4 regions of the Iodobacter ciconiae genome follow, and region 1 is predicted to be linked to each of the others. Evidence: predicted binding sites of a transcription regulator. Region 1 holds the regulator's gene; each other region holds the start of a gene.
What was found. Region 1 encodes sigma-54, which starts transcription at its own class of promoters, with help from an activator protein. Its sites were predicted from a motif close to CTGGCACGCTTCATGCTT; they were not measured.
Positions count from the first base shown of each region.

Region 1 (3,209 bases):
CAGGCAAAACAACCAGTTTTTATATGATTGTTGGCCTGGTAGGCATGAATGGCGGGCGGATTACGCTAGATGGTGAGGATATCGGCCATTTACCTATTCATCAGAGGGCGCGGCGTGGTTTGGGCTATTTGCCGCAAGAAGCGTCTATCTTTCGTAAAATGACGGTGGCACAAAATATCAGTGCAGTGCTTGAATTACATTGCAAAAATAGTGAGCAAATCAGCACTCGCTTAGATGAGTTGCTGCATGATTTGCATATTTCGCATCTGCGTGATGCAGGCGCGATGGGATTATCAGGGGGGGAGCGCCGTCGGGTAGAAATTGCCAGGGCTCTGGCTGCCAACCCGCGTTTTATTCTGCTTGATGAGCCCTTTGCCGGGGTAGACCCGATTGCCGTGATGGATATTCAACGTATTATCGGTTTTTTAAAACAAAGGGGAATCGGTGTTTTGATCACTGATCATAATGTGCGGGAGACCCTTGGTATTTGCGATCGTGCTTACATCATTTCCGAAGGTGCGGTGATGGCGTCAGGCGCTCCGAAAGACATTGTTGAAAATGAAAGTGTGCGTCGGGTATATCTCGGTGAACATTTCCGCATGTAAATGAAACAAACTCTGCAGCTGCGGCTATCCCAGCAACTTAATCTTACTCCCCAACTACAGCAGGCGATCAAGCTGCTGCAGCTTTCTACCCTTGATTTTCAGCAAGAGCTTGAACAGTATCTGAGTGAAAATCCGCTATTGGAGCGGGGAGAGGAAGCTGCGGCTGGTGAAGCTGAGCAGCCGGAGTCCCAGTGGGAAATAGGAGAGGACGACGGCTTGCGCTGGGAGGGCTCCAGCCATAGCGGCTCGGATGATGATGAAGATTTTGATCCTGCCAGCAATATTGCCCGTGATTTGGATTTGCGTGAATATCTGTTACAGCAGGCGGGACTGCTGCCCCTCTCCCATAGGGATAAATCGTTATTGCTGATGTTGATAGAGGCGTTGGATGATGACGGTTTTCTTTCTCAATCCTTAGAGGAGGTTTTTTCTCAGCTGCCAGAGGAACTAATTCAGGATTATGAGCTCGAACCTGATGACTTAAGGATTGCTTTAATTCGCTTACAGCACCTGGAGCCGCTTGGGGTGGGCGCAAGGGATACGGCAGATTGTTTATGCTTACAACTGCGCCAAAAACCCGATAGTGCCGCAAGAGAATTAGCATTAAAAATTGCCCATAATTCGCTCGATTTATTAGCCGGACGGGACTACACTAGGCTTAAACGAACCTTCAAATGTGAAGATGGTGAGTTAAAAGCTGCACAAGAATTGATTGTAAGTTTAAATCCAAGACCAAGTGCTCAATGGTCTGCAGCGTCACCCAGATATGTAAGCCCGGATGTGATTGTGCAAAAGGTAAGAGGTGCCTGGCGTGTCAGATTACACGATGCCTCCATGCCAAAATTACGGGTAAACCGCCTTTATGCAGATATCTTACAAAAAGGTGATGGCGGACATCTGGCGCGGGAGTTACAGGAAGCCCGCTGGCTGGTTAAGAGTGTACAGCAGCGTTTCGACACTATTTTACGAGTGGCCACGGCAATTGTAGAGCGGCAGCGTGCGTTTTTTGAACATGGTGAAGTGGCAATGCGCCCGTTGGTACTCAGGGATATTGCTGAAGAATTAGATTTACATGAGTCCACTATTTCCAGGGTGACCACGCAAAAATATATGCTTACGCCGCGTGGCCTGTATGAATTCAAGTTTTTCTTCGGTAGCCATGTTGATACGGATGCCGGGGGAGAGTGTTCTGCTACAGCGATCAAAGCATTGATCAAGCAGATGGTGCAGCAAGAAGATAAGAGAAAACCTTTAAGTGATAGTGTGTTGGCAGAAGCTTTGTCTGCTCAGGGTATTGTGGTAGCACGTCGTACAGTTGCCAAATACCGCGAGGCATTGCAGATTTATCCAGTAAGTCAGCGCAAAAGTTTGTAAGGCCCCAACGGAAGGAGTAACCCTATGAATTTGAATATCAGTGGCCATCATCTTGAAGTGACCCCGTCTATCCGTGAATATGTAAACAGTAAGATGGAAAAGGTCATCCGGCACTTTGATAATGTGATCGACGTTAATGTCGTCCTCTCCGTGGAGAAACTGCAGCATCAGGTTGAAGCAACCGTTCATGTTCGTGGCCGTGATATCCATGTGGAAGCAGCGGATGAAAATATGTATGCGGCTATTGATTTGCTGGCAGATAAGCTTGACCGTCAGGTGGTGAAGCACAAAGAAAAATCAATGGATCATCGTAATGAATCCATTAAGCAACACCAGCCTGCCGCCGAATAAAGCAATTTTTGTCACCTTAGCGGGAACCGGAAGATTCAGGTTCCCGTTTTTGTTTTTAAACGACGGCGCTACAATAGGTGTCGTCCCTGTTTTGGTCTGTCTACAATGAGCTTGATCGCCCAAATTTTGCCGAGCGGAAATGTCTTTCTGGACATGGAAGTGAGCAGCAAAAAACGTATTTTCGAACAAGTCGGTATTGTGTTTGAGAATAGTCACGGTATTGCCCGCAGCGTTATTTTTGATAGTCTGTTTGCCCGTGAGAAGCTGGGCTCTACAGGTTTAGGTCAGGGTGTTGCCATTCCGCACGGCCGGATTAAAGGTTTAAAAGAAGCAACAGGTGCTTTTGTTCGCCTGGATGAGCCGATTCCTTATGACGCGCCTGATGGCAAGCCTGTTTCTTTGGTGTTTGTTTTGCTTGTGCCAGCTCACGCAACTGATTTACATCTGCAAATTCTGTCCGAGCTTGCCCAACTCTTTTCAGACAAAGTGTTGCGTGAGAGCTTGCTGGCTGCTACGGAGCCGGGCCAGATCTGGAAATTAATCAGCACCTGGGAGCCCTATGCCTCAGATTTCAGTTAGACAGCTTTTTATTGATAACGCCGAAAAACTGCGACTCACCTGGGTTGCAGGGCAATCGGGCGCAAATAATCTGTTATCTAATGATGCGTCGGAGCAAAAACCGACTTTATCTCTGGTGGGCCATCTGAATTTTATCCACCCTAACCGTATTCAGGTGCTTGGGGTGGCAGAAACAGTCTATCTGCTGCAGCTGAGCGTTGAGGCGCAAAGAGAATCGCTGGCAAAGCTGTTCTCAAATGAAATGGCAGCAGTCATTGTGGCTAATGGCCAGATTGTGGGTGATTGCCTGCGCGAAGCCTC
Region 1 is NZ_CP034433.1:2,808,312-2,811,520, reverse strand. It holds gene lptB (LPS export ABC transporter ATP-binding protein) at 1-605, shown strand, start outside; gene EJO50_RS12320 (RNA polymerase factor sigma-54) at 606-1,979, shown strand; gene hpf (ribosome hibernation-promoting factor, HPF/YfiA family) at 2,004-2,330, shown strand; gene ptsN (PTS IIA-like nitrogen regulatory protein PtsN) at 2,436-2,909, shown strand; gene hprK (HPr(Ser) kinase/phosphatase) at 2,890-3,209, shown strand, end outside.

Region 2 (3,209 bases), 1.9 Mb from region 1:
CACCAGCTGCAGCCAACCTGTCACCTTCCAGCTTTCCATCCCACACCACACCGGCGGCTCCGCCCGATTGCTGGGGTAAAGTCAGTTTATCCACCACAGCGCCATTTTTATCTGTAATCGTCACCTTGATATTGCTCACGCCAGCCGGTAAATCAACCCGGGCATCAATTGGCTTAGTGCCGTCAAATTTCATCTGATTGCCCTGCGTGAGTACCTCTTTGCCAATCAATGCAGCAGCCTGAAAACTTTGTGCCGAAGCAAAACTCGCCATCATCGATTGCATCGTGGCATTGAGTTTTTCGATCCCCGTTACACTGCTAATCTGCGCCATCTGACTGGTAGTCGCCGCATTATCCATCGGATTCATCGGGTCCTGGCTCTGCAGCTGTTTAACCAGCAACTTAAGAAAACGATCCTGCTGCTGATCTGCAGCAGATGCTTTGCTGTCTACTTTTTTATTAATCGCCGAATAGTCAGTCGTCGAATTAATCGTTGTGCGAGGAACCATCATGCATCTCCAGAGCGTTTAATCAGGACTGGCCGAGCGCTAATGTGCGCAGCAGCAGCGTTTTAGCCGTATTCATCACATCGGCATTGGTTTGATAAGAGCGTGAAGCCGAAATCATATTGGTCATTTCTTCCACCACGCTCACATTGGGCATTGCCACATAACCATTGGCATCTGCCAGCACATTTTTGGGGTCATAGACCAGCTTGGGTGGTGATTGATCTTCGATCACATCAGCGACCTGCACACCCACAGCCCCTTTTCCGCCGCCTGCAATCGGCGCCGATTGAAACACCACCTGCTTGGCACGATAAGGCTGGCCATTCGAGCTGGTCACCGATTCCACATTAGCCAAATTGGATGCCACCGTATTTAAGCGCGTGGTCTGTGCATGCATCGCAGAAGAAGCAATATCAAACACTCTGAACATCGACATGATTTAATCCTTTATTGGCCGGTAAGCGCAGTACGCATGCCTTCAATCCGCTTTTGCATAAACGTAATTCCCGCCTGATAACGAATTGAGTTATCAGTAAATGCAGCCATTTCCGCATTCATATCCACCGTATTACCATCGATACCGGATTGTCTTGGATTACGATAAAGCAGTGCTTTAGACAGAGAATCAACACTGTCTTTAGGTTGTAAATGGCGCGGGTCAGTGCTCTGCAAAGGCTTTACCGGATTTTTCTGCAGGGCGGCCTCAAACGATTTTTTAAAATCAAAATCGCGCGCCTTATAGCCCGGCGTGTCGTTATTGGCAATATTTGAAGCTAAGACCTCCTGCCGCTGGCTGCGCAGTGACAGAGCAACCTCCTGCGGGCGAAAGTAATCGTCCAAACGTCCTAACATAGCCAAACTCCTTTATTTCTGAATGACTGCACAACACACCGCTTCCCGCCACTTAACCAAGCAGGAATTGTGCCAAGCAAAAAGCCCGCATTGAGCGGGCTATATGCATGATCAGGACCAAGCTTCGGCAATTATTGCCGCTATCAACAACGCAGTATCAGGCTTTTTAAGCTAAAGCCGCCATTGCTGCAGCATGCCGCTGCCGCTCAGCATTCGAGCGAAGAATATTATCCCGTAGCGCCTCAGCATAGGCTTGAGCACTTATTTGCCCTTCCTGATAACGTTTTCTGGCATTGCTATTTTGTTGATTCAAGCTCTGCAGATTATTCTCGTGCTGCTGTTTTTCCAGCGCTCTTTTACGTGTTTTTTCTTTACTGGCCGGCTCTTGCGGCAAAGCAGGCTGTACAGCCACACCAAAAACATGCCGCCAGCGCAGATAGCCATAAAGCCTGATCGGCTCCTGACCACCACTTTTTACCGGATACATTTTATTTGTTTTCAGATTTTCAATTCGCTCAATATTCTTTTTGTAATCTTGATGCTCAACCAACTTCATTTGCTCATCACTCAAAGAGTAGGATAAGCGCACCCTTTCTTGTTCGGTTTCAATGCTTTTAATCATGATTCTTCGTGCTTTTTCCATGCCCCCTTCATTAAACCAGGCCTGATCATCATCACTAAAATTGCTGGGTTTAAACCAGGCTCTGGAATCATGAACCAGAGTTTCAAATAACACCTTGCTTGCAGGCAACACCGCCTCTTGCTTATACCACTCGGCAGAAACACCATCGTTCCAGTCGCCCACTTTAGCCGGCCAGACAGAGAGCTCGGAAACAACAGGGACATACTTCTCCAGCATATTTAGTTCTTGCTGCAAAGCCAGATCGGTTGTGTGTAAATCATGCCGATCCTGCGTTTTTTTCGCTGCACTATCCAGTGAAGCAGACATACCGGGCAGCAAATGAACCTTACCCAGCATACTTTTTCGCCAGCGTAAAAAATGACCGTAGTGCCGACGAATAATCTGCAACAAAGGCTCCTCAGCCTGTGTTTCAGTGAGCCACATTACCCCCGATGGCTTGCCGCTGCCAAAGCGTGTAGCCCCGATATAATCATTGAAAGCTTTGACCGTACCTGGGTCAATTTTAAAATTACTTTGATGAAAATCATCAAAATCTTTTGAACCCAGCAAGGGTACACTGGCAATTACAGCTTCGCGGTACATTTGCGCTAATGGAATCTGCGAAAGTTTCTTTGCATCCCCCGCCTCCCCTGAGCCAACAGAGCGCCCCTGATCATTCGGCGGGTAGCCCCCTCCCACATCCGAATGCACGCCGGGGTAAACCACCTCTTTATGCTGAGCACCACTACCAATCGAATCAAGTGGAAACGAGCCACGCACTTCATGCGCCGATACCAGATGCACACAACGCTTAACAGCAGAGCTGACCTGCAAGTTCTCCACACTAGCCCAGGCATAGTGCCCTTCAACACCGCCAATGGGCACAGAGTTAGCCAGACCAACCGAGGCAACCGTATCAAAGATACCTAAAAAATCAATTTTTAAAGCAATACCCGCAATACCATCGCTGTAATATTTTTGCAGCCAGCTACAGAAAACCCTGGCCTCTGCTGCACCACGTGAAAAACCAAACACCGAAAGGCGTACAGAGCGAATAGTGGGAGAACCCCGAATAATCGGCGCAATGGCCTTGCCCAGCATACGCGCCCTTTCCTGCAAAACAACACTCCTGCCTCTGTTAGGCACGCCACTTGCCAACGATTTCTCCAGCATTTCCCGGGCCAGCTTGCCATCATCTGCCAACGGCTCACTCAGCGGATTTCCCCC
Region 2 is NZ_CP034433.1:828,803-832,011, reverse strand. It holds gene EJO50_RS03700 (flagellar hook assembly protein FlgD) at 1-511, opposite strand, end outside; gene flgC (flagellar basal body rod protein FlgC) at 531-944, opposite strand; gene flgB (flagellar basal body rod protein FlgB) at 956-1,360, opposite strand; gene EJO50_RS03685 (T6SS phospholipase effector Tle1-like catalytic domain-containing protein) at 1,527-3,209, opposite strand, start outside.
Region 2: the regulator sigma-54 is predicted to act here: its motif matches at 1,419-1,436, upstream of flgB (flagellar basal body rod protein FlgB).

Region 3 (3,209 bases), 390 kb from region 1:
CGGGTTTGCAGCTCGGATGGCATATCGCCTATTTCATCCAGAAACAAAGTGCCGCTTTCTGCCTGCTCAAAGCGCCCCTGGCGTCTGGCGTCCGCCCCCGTAAAAGCACCCCGCTCGTGACCGAATAATTCGGACTCCAGCAGGTCTTTGGGAATTGCAGCGGTGTTTATGGCAACAAAGGGGCGGGCAGCACGCGGGCTGTGCCGGTGCAGGGCGCGGGCGACGAGCTCTTTACCACTGCCTGATTCTCCTGTAATCAGAACGGTGGCAGTCGATTGGTTCAGGCGGCCAATCGCTCTGAATACATCCTGCATGGCAGGGGCCTGGCCGAGGATCTCCGGCGCGGGCGAGCTGGCAGGCACAGGGCCGCTCTGGGTAAAGCGCTTACTTTCTTCTATGGCCCGTCTGATTAGGGCGGTTGCGTGGTCCACATCAAAGGGCTTGGGTAAATACTCGAACGCACCGCCTTGAAAGGCAGAAACAGCACTGTCCAAATCAGAATGGGCGGTCATGATAATTACGGGAAGATCTGGCCAATCCTGCTTCACAATCTCCAGAAACTGCAGGCCGGATTCTCCCGGCATGCGGATATCGCAAACGATGGCTTTTGGTTGCTCTTGTGGCAGTCTAGCCAGTGCTTCGGTAGCCGAAGCGAAGCTGGCATGCGAGATGTTTTCTCTGGCGAGGGCTTTTTCGAATACCCAGCGGATAGAACGGTCATCATCGATAATCCAGACGGCACTCATAGGTTCTCCTGATGAGGTTTATATTGCCAGCCATTTAGCGGGAGCAGCAGGCTAAAGCAGGTTTGGCCGGGGCGGCTTTCAAATTCGATCGTACCGTGGTGCTGTACTACAAATGTGTGAGCCAGGTGCAGGCCGATGCCTGTTCCGCCGGGGCGGCCGGAAACCAGCGGGTAAAATAGTGTTTCTTTGAGTGATTCGGGAATGCCGGGGCCGTTATCAATAATTTGAATTTGTAGCGCAAGCGGAAAGCGGCGGCGATTGAGTGTTACTTGCCTTGCAATGCGGGTGCGTAAGAAAATTTCGCCGACCCCTGCCATGGCATGTACGGCATTGCGCACAATATTAAGTACCGCCTGTATAAGCTGCTCCTGGTCGGCAATCAGGTTGGGCAGGCTGGTGTCGTAATCCCGTTTTACCGATAAGCCATTGGGTGTTTCTGCTAAAGCAAGGCTGCGCACACGCTCCAGGACTTCATGAATATTGAGCTCGGTCAGCTTGGGCAGGCGATGCGGGGTGAGCAGCCGATCAAGCAGTCTTTGCAGGCGCTGCGATTCATCAATAATCACCTGGGTATATTCTTGCAGCTCGCGGCTATGCAGCTCGCTTGATAGCAGCTGGGCTGCGCCGCGTATTCCGCCAAGCGGATTTTTAATTTCGTGTGCCAGATTACGGATCAGTTCGCGGTTGGCCTGCTGCTGCGCCTGCAGCCTGGCTTCATTTACAATTTTTCGCTGCTGATCCATCTGGCGGATCTCCACCAGGGCTGCTGCTGCACTGGTTTCGATGGGGCTGGCAGTGAGCGTAACGTAGATATCGCCATGGTTGGTGGAAAGCAGCAGCTCGTGCTCGGTAATGCTGATGTTTTCGGCACAGGCCGTAATGACGGCGCTCACAATGGGGCTGTGTGGTTCCAAACTGGCAGACAAGGTCATGCCTACGTCATCCTGGCGCAGGCCTAGCAGATCAGTTGCTGCCGGATTAATGTAAACCAGCGTACCGTCTGCAGCAACAGCGATAACGGCATCATCCAGAAACTCCAGGCCGGAAAAGGCAGAATGGCTCATAGCGGCTTGCCCTGTAAGATCGTTTATCCATGGGGTGTAGCAATTTGCGGGCCAGCAAGAAAATGGCCTGTATGGCGGCTTCAGAGTAAAAGCATACACGAGCAATGCACCATGGTGGTGCATTGCCTTGTGCTTGTGGTGCGCTGGAAATAAGGGCGGGGGCTGTGCCGGGGCTTAGCGCAGGCGGCTGATTTCAGATTGCAAGGCGCTGATGTTTTTTTCGTGCAGCGTCATGTTATTGCGAATACGGCCTATTTTTTCCACATATTTTTGCGGGCTGGCTTTTTCTTCGGCTGTTTTGCTGTTTTCTGCATCAGCAAGTAAACGGCGCGCCTCGGCCAGGTTTTTTTGCTCGCTGGTGAGCTCTTCATTCAGAATCAGATGGCGGTTACTATCCCGGCTTTTTTGCGTGGCAGCATCAACACGCGGGAAGTTGCCCGGGGTCGCCGTTTGCGGGCTGCGCTCCTTCGGGGTTGAATTACCACGTGGGCGCGGCGCAGGGATAAGTGCTCCGGGCTCAGCCAGAATACGCTGCGCGTTACGCATGGGGATATTCGAAAACGTCACATTGCCGTGCTCATCCACATATTTGTAGATATCGGCGTGGGCAAACGGAGCAATACAGAGGATAGAAATAAAGAGATACTTAAGCATGGGCGTAACTTAACACAGGACGGGTTTAAATCAACATAAGCAAGTTTGCTAGTGTTCGCAAAGCACTTATTCAGGTGCTCATGTATTTTTCAGAATATGGATGATTGGGTCTGTTATTTAGTCTTATTATTTATTTATGGCCTAATTGTTTTTCTGGTGCGATCAAATCGCGGACACGTTGTTTCAGCTCTTTTGCCTCAGGAAACCGGCCCTCGATTTTTCTATCCCAGACCAGGGTATCCATACAGCTCACAATAAAAACTCCGCCTGTGCCAGGTTGCAAAGCGACTTCTCCCAGCTCTTGTGCAAAAGTTGAAAGCAGCTCTTGCGCCAGCCAGGCAGAACGAAGTAACCAGTTGCACTGTGCGCAGTACAAAATGCTTATGCGGGGAGATTGATGGGTAGCCATTAAAATTGCACACCTAATTGATGAAGCTGCCTTGCGGTTTCTTTTGCACTTGTATGGTGAATCCCGTGCCAGCCTAATTTTGTAGCAGCATTCGCGTTTTTTGCTGCATCATCAATAAAAACCAGCTCATCAGGCTGTAAATTTTGAATAGACTGAGCTATTCGCTCAAACATTACCTGATAAATGGCCGGGTCAGGTTTAATTAATCCCAGATGGCCAGACACCACAATATCTTTAAAGCGGTGGAGCAAAGGATAGTTTTCCCATGCATAGGGAAATGTTTCAGCAGACCAGTTAGTTAAGCCATAGAGTGGGACCTGCGCGGCTTCCAATTGT
Region 3 is NZ_CP034433.1:2,417,888-2,421,096, reverse strand. It holds gene ntrC (nitrogen regulation protein NR(I)) at 1-746, opposite strand, end outside; gene glnL (nitrogen regulation protein NR(II)) at 743-1,810, opposite strand; gene EJO50_RS10490 (DUF4124 domain-containing protein) at 1,985-2,464, opposite strand; gene EJO50_RS10485 (Rdx family protein) at 2,595-2,873, opposite strand; gene EJO50_RS10480 (HAD-IA family hydrolase) at 2,873-3,209, opposite strand, start outside.
Region 3: the regulator sigma-54 is predicted to act here: its motif matches at 1,848-1,865, upstream of glnL (nitrogen regulation protein NR(II)).

Region 4 (3,209 bases), 950 kb from region 1:
CTTCTTCTGAGTGCAAATTGACGGTGAACTGAGGCAGTTTTTCAAAAATAGCCGCATGCTCTTCTTTCTTTCCTTTCTTTTTTTTCTTTTTCACATCTTCACGAGCAGTGGCCTCGGCAGCCACCTCATCAGCAGCAGGATCGCTACTTTTAGTGAGCAAGAAAGCCGCCACACCTCCTACAATGATCAGCAGCACAACTAATAGGCCAATTACAGCGAACAAAAGAATATTCTTTTTTGCTTTAGGCGCAGCTTCCACTTTGGCATCGGACATCACATCACCTTGAATGGCTTGAAATATTTTATAGAAAAGAGGTATTCGAACCAGAACAAAACGCCCCAATTAAAAGCGAGGGGCGCGGGCTTTGGAGTTAAGTGCGCTGATTATAGCTTAAAAAGTATTAACAAACAGTAAGTAAGCGTCGAGTCCTGTTGTAACACAATAAGAGCGGCTCCAAATTAAACATAAAGATTTAAACCACTGCGCGCCACTGGCAGAGCCATATCAGTCATAACACGGGGCTGCCCTTCTGCATAAGTGTTTGGTAAATCAGCAAAAAACTGTTGCGATCTGGATTGGCGCTGCTGATCCATATACTGACTACTAGCCTGTTGCTGGGCTTGTTGCTGTGTGTGCTGATTTAAAGAATCAGAAGCAACTTGCACATTACTGAGCTGAATACCCTGATCAGCAAGAAGCATAGTTAGTCTGGGGGTTGCTGCAATCAGCGCCTCGCGCACCGATGCATGTTGCGAACTAAATACCACACTCGCCTGCTCGCCCGACATCGTTAGCCGTACTTCCATCGGCCCCAGATGAGGCGGATTAAGCTGCATATCAATTTGCTGATGCTGATCCTGCAGCATCATGGAAACTCTTTGTGCTACAGCATCTCCCCAGCGTGAGCTGCCTACAGGCTCTGCCACCGTATGCTGAATCATGCCCGGCTTGGCCTCAACTACAAGAGGCGTACGCAAAGCTATATGTGGTGCCGCATCTATTTTAGGAAGAATGGCATTCTCCTTAGCAGCGGCCAGCGAAAACTCCTCTACATGTGCCGTAAACTCGCCATGGCCTGCGGCGGGCTTTTGCCGCAAAGAGGCAAATTTTGCCGCATCCTGGCCACCAGGATTATTGATGCTCAACCCAGATTCATCAATAATCGGCAAAGGCGCGCCATCTTTACCATCGCCCTTGGCTAATAAGCTCTGACCCAGCTTGTTTAAATCAACCTCATTCACCTGCGTTTTTAACTCAGCCTGAGCATCTTCAAGTACGGGTGCATTTTGCACCACAACCTGAGCCTGTAACATAGCCAGCCAGGGAGAAACCAGCGGAACATTCACAGCAGCTTGTTTGGCTTCGCTCTCACTATGATGTTCCTCTTGCACAGCCTTCTTATCATCCTGATCTGCCGGCGCACCCTCCTGACGGGCACTGACTTCACGCTCCAGCACTTTGGCAAATGGTTGTGCAGCGGCATCAGCCCCCATGGAAGCGGAGGATTTTGATTCTGCCGAACGACTCATTTGTGCACTGGCTGTAACGGTGAGATTGCTCGCCATGACTTGGCCCTCGATAAAGTTATTCAAACTTAAGCAATTGCAGTGCCAGCCCAATGAAACCGCTATGCTAAACTCAGACCCAGCGGGATTTTAATGAATTTTTTTCGGCATACGGCAGCAAATACCACGCATTAAGGAAAAATAATGGCTGAAGACTCAGATGCAGAACGCACGGAGCCTGCGTCTAGTAAGCGCCTTGAAGAGGCGCGAAATAAAGGGCAAATCCCCAGATCACAAGAATTAGCCACTTTCTCCATTTTAATGGTTGGCATTATTGCGCTCATAAAACTGGGACCGGAGCTGCTTCAGACTTTAAAAATAATTTTCATTACCGAACTCACCTTTAACCGCGCCACCATCGCGGACCCAAACCAAATGTTGCTGCACTTTATGAGCTCAAGCCGTAAAGCCCTGCTGGCCTGCCTGCCTATTATTTTACCCTGTGCCCTCATTGCCATCATTACGCCCGTTTTAGTTGGCGGCTGGCTGTTTACCCTAGATGCTTTGGCTCCCAATTTTTCCCGCATGAATCCACTTAGTGGTCTGGGGAGAATGTTCACACTTAAAAGTGTTGTGAATATGGTTAAAACAATTCTTAAATCCAGCCTCATTGGTGGTGTAGCTGCCTGGGTACTGTGGGATGAAAGAGCGCAATTTTTGCAGCTGATTACCATGCCACTTGATGTAGGCATGCCCTTTATGTGGGACATGGTGCAACACACGCTTTTGCTGGTTGTCAGCTCACTGGCCATTTTGGCGGCAATTGACGCTCCCTATCAGCTTTGGGATTATTACAAAGGCCTGCGGATGACCAAGGAAGAGGTGAAGCAGGAAGGAAAAGATGCCGAAGGCTCGGCAGAAGTAAAAGGTAAGATTCGCCAGCTGCAACACGAAGCGGCCAGAAAGCGCATGATGAGCGAAATTCCGAAGGCCAATGTCATTGTTACCAACCCAACCCACTATGCTGTTGCGCTGCAATATACCGAAGCCATGCGGGCACCCAAGGTCTTGGCCAAGGGGGCTTTTTTGCTGGCAGAGCGAATTATCGAACTTGGCAAAGAACATAAGGTTGCCGTGATCCGCACTCCGCCTTTTGCCCGGGCGCTTTATCATCACGCCGAACTCGGGGCCGAGATCCCCGCTGCACTGTATACTGCGGCAGCTGAAGTACTGGCTTATATCTACCAGCTTAAACACTGGCAAAATTATGGCGGCGATGAGCCTAACCTGGCTGATGAGCTACCTGTCCCCAGTGAGCTAGACCCCGGTGGTGAGGCATAAAGTGTTTATCTTAAAAACAATACAAAACATTAGTCTAATTAATTTACCCAGAGCTTGAAGCCCCATGTGGCGTACATTTAATTACAGCAAATTAGCCGGCCCAGTGCTGGTGCTTATGGTGCTCGGCATGATGGTTCTGCCGCTGCCTGCGCTTGTGCTTGATTTCTTTTTTACATTCAATATTGCAATTTCCATCATTGTGCTGATGGTGGCGCTTTACACCCGTAAGCCACTTGAGTTCTCCAGTTTTCCCACTATTTTGCTGTTTACTACCCTGCTAAGGCTGTCTTTAAATGTCGCCTCAACCAAGCTGGTGCTGACCGAAGGCCACAATGGTGCAGATGCAGCAGGCAAGGTAATCG
Region 4 is NZ_CP034433.1:3,757,802-3,761,010, reverse strand. It holds gene EJO50_RS16540 (flagellar basal body-associated FliL family protein) at 1-274, opposite strand, end outside; gene EJO50_RS16535 (flagellar hook-length control protein FliK) at 460-1,566, opposite strand; gene flhB (flagellar biosynthesis protein FlhB) at 1,711-2,847, shown strand; gene flhA (flagellar biosynthesis protein FlhA) at 2,912-3,209, shown strand, end outside.
Region 4: the regulator sigma-54 is predicted to act here: its motif matches at 1,598-1,615, upstream of EJO50_RS16535 (flagellar hook-length control protein FliK).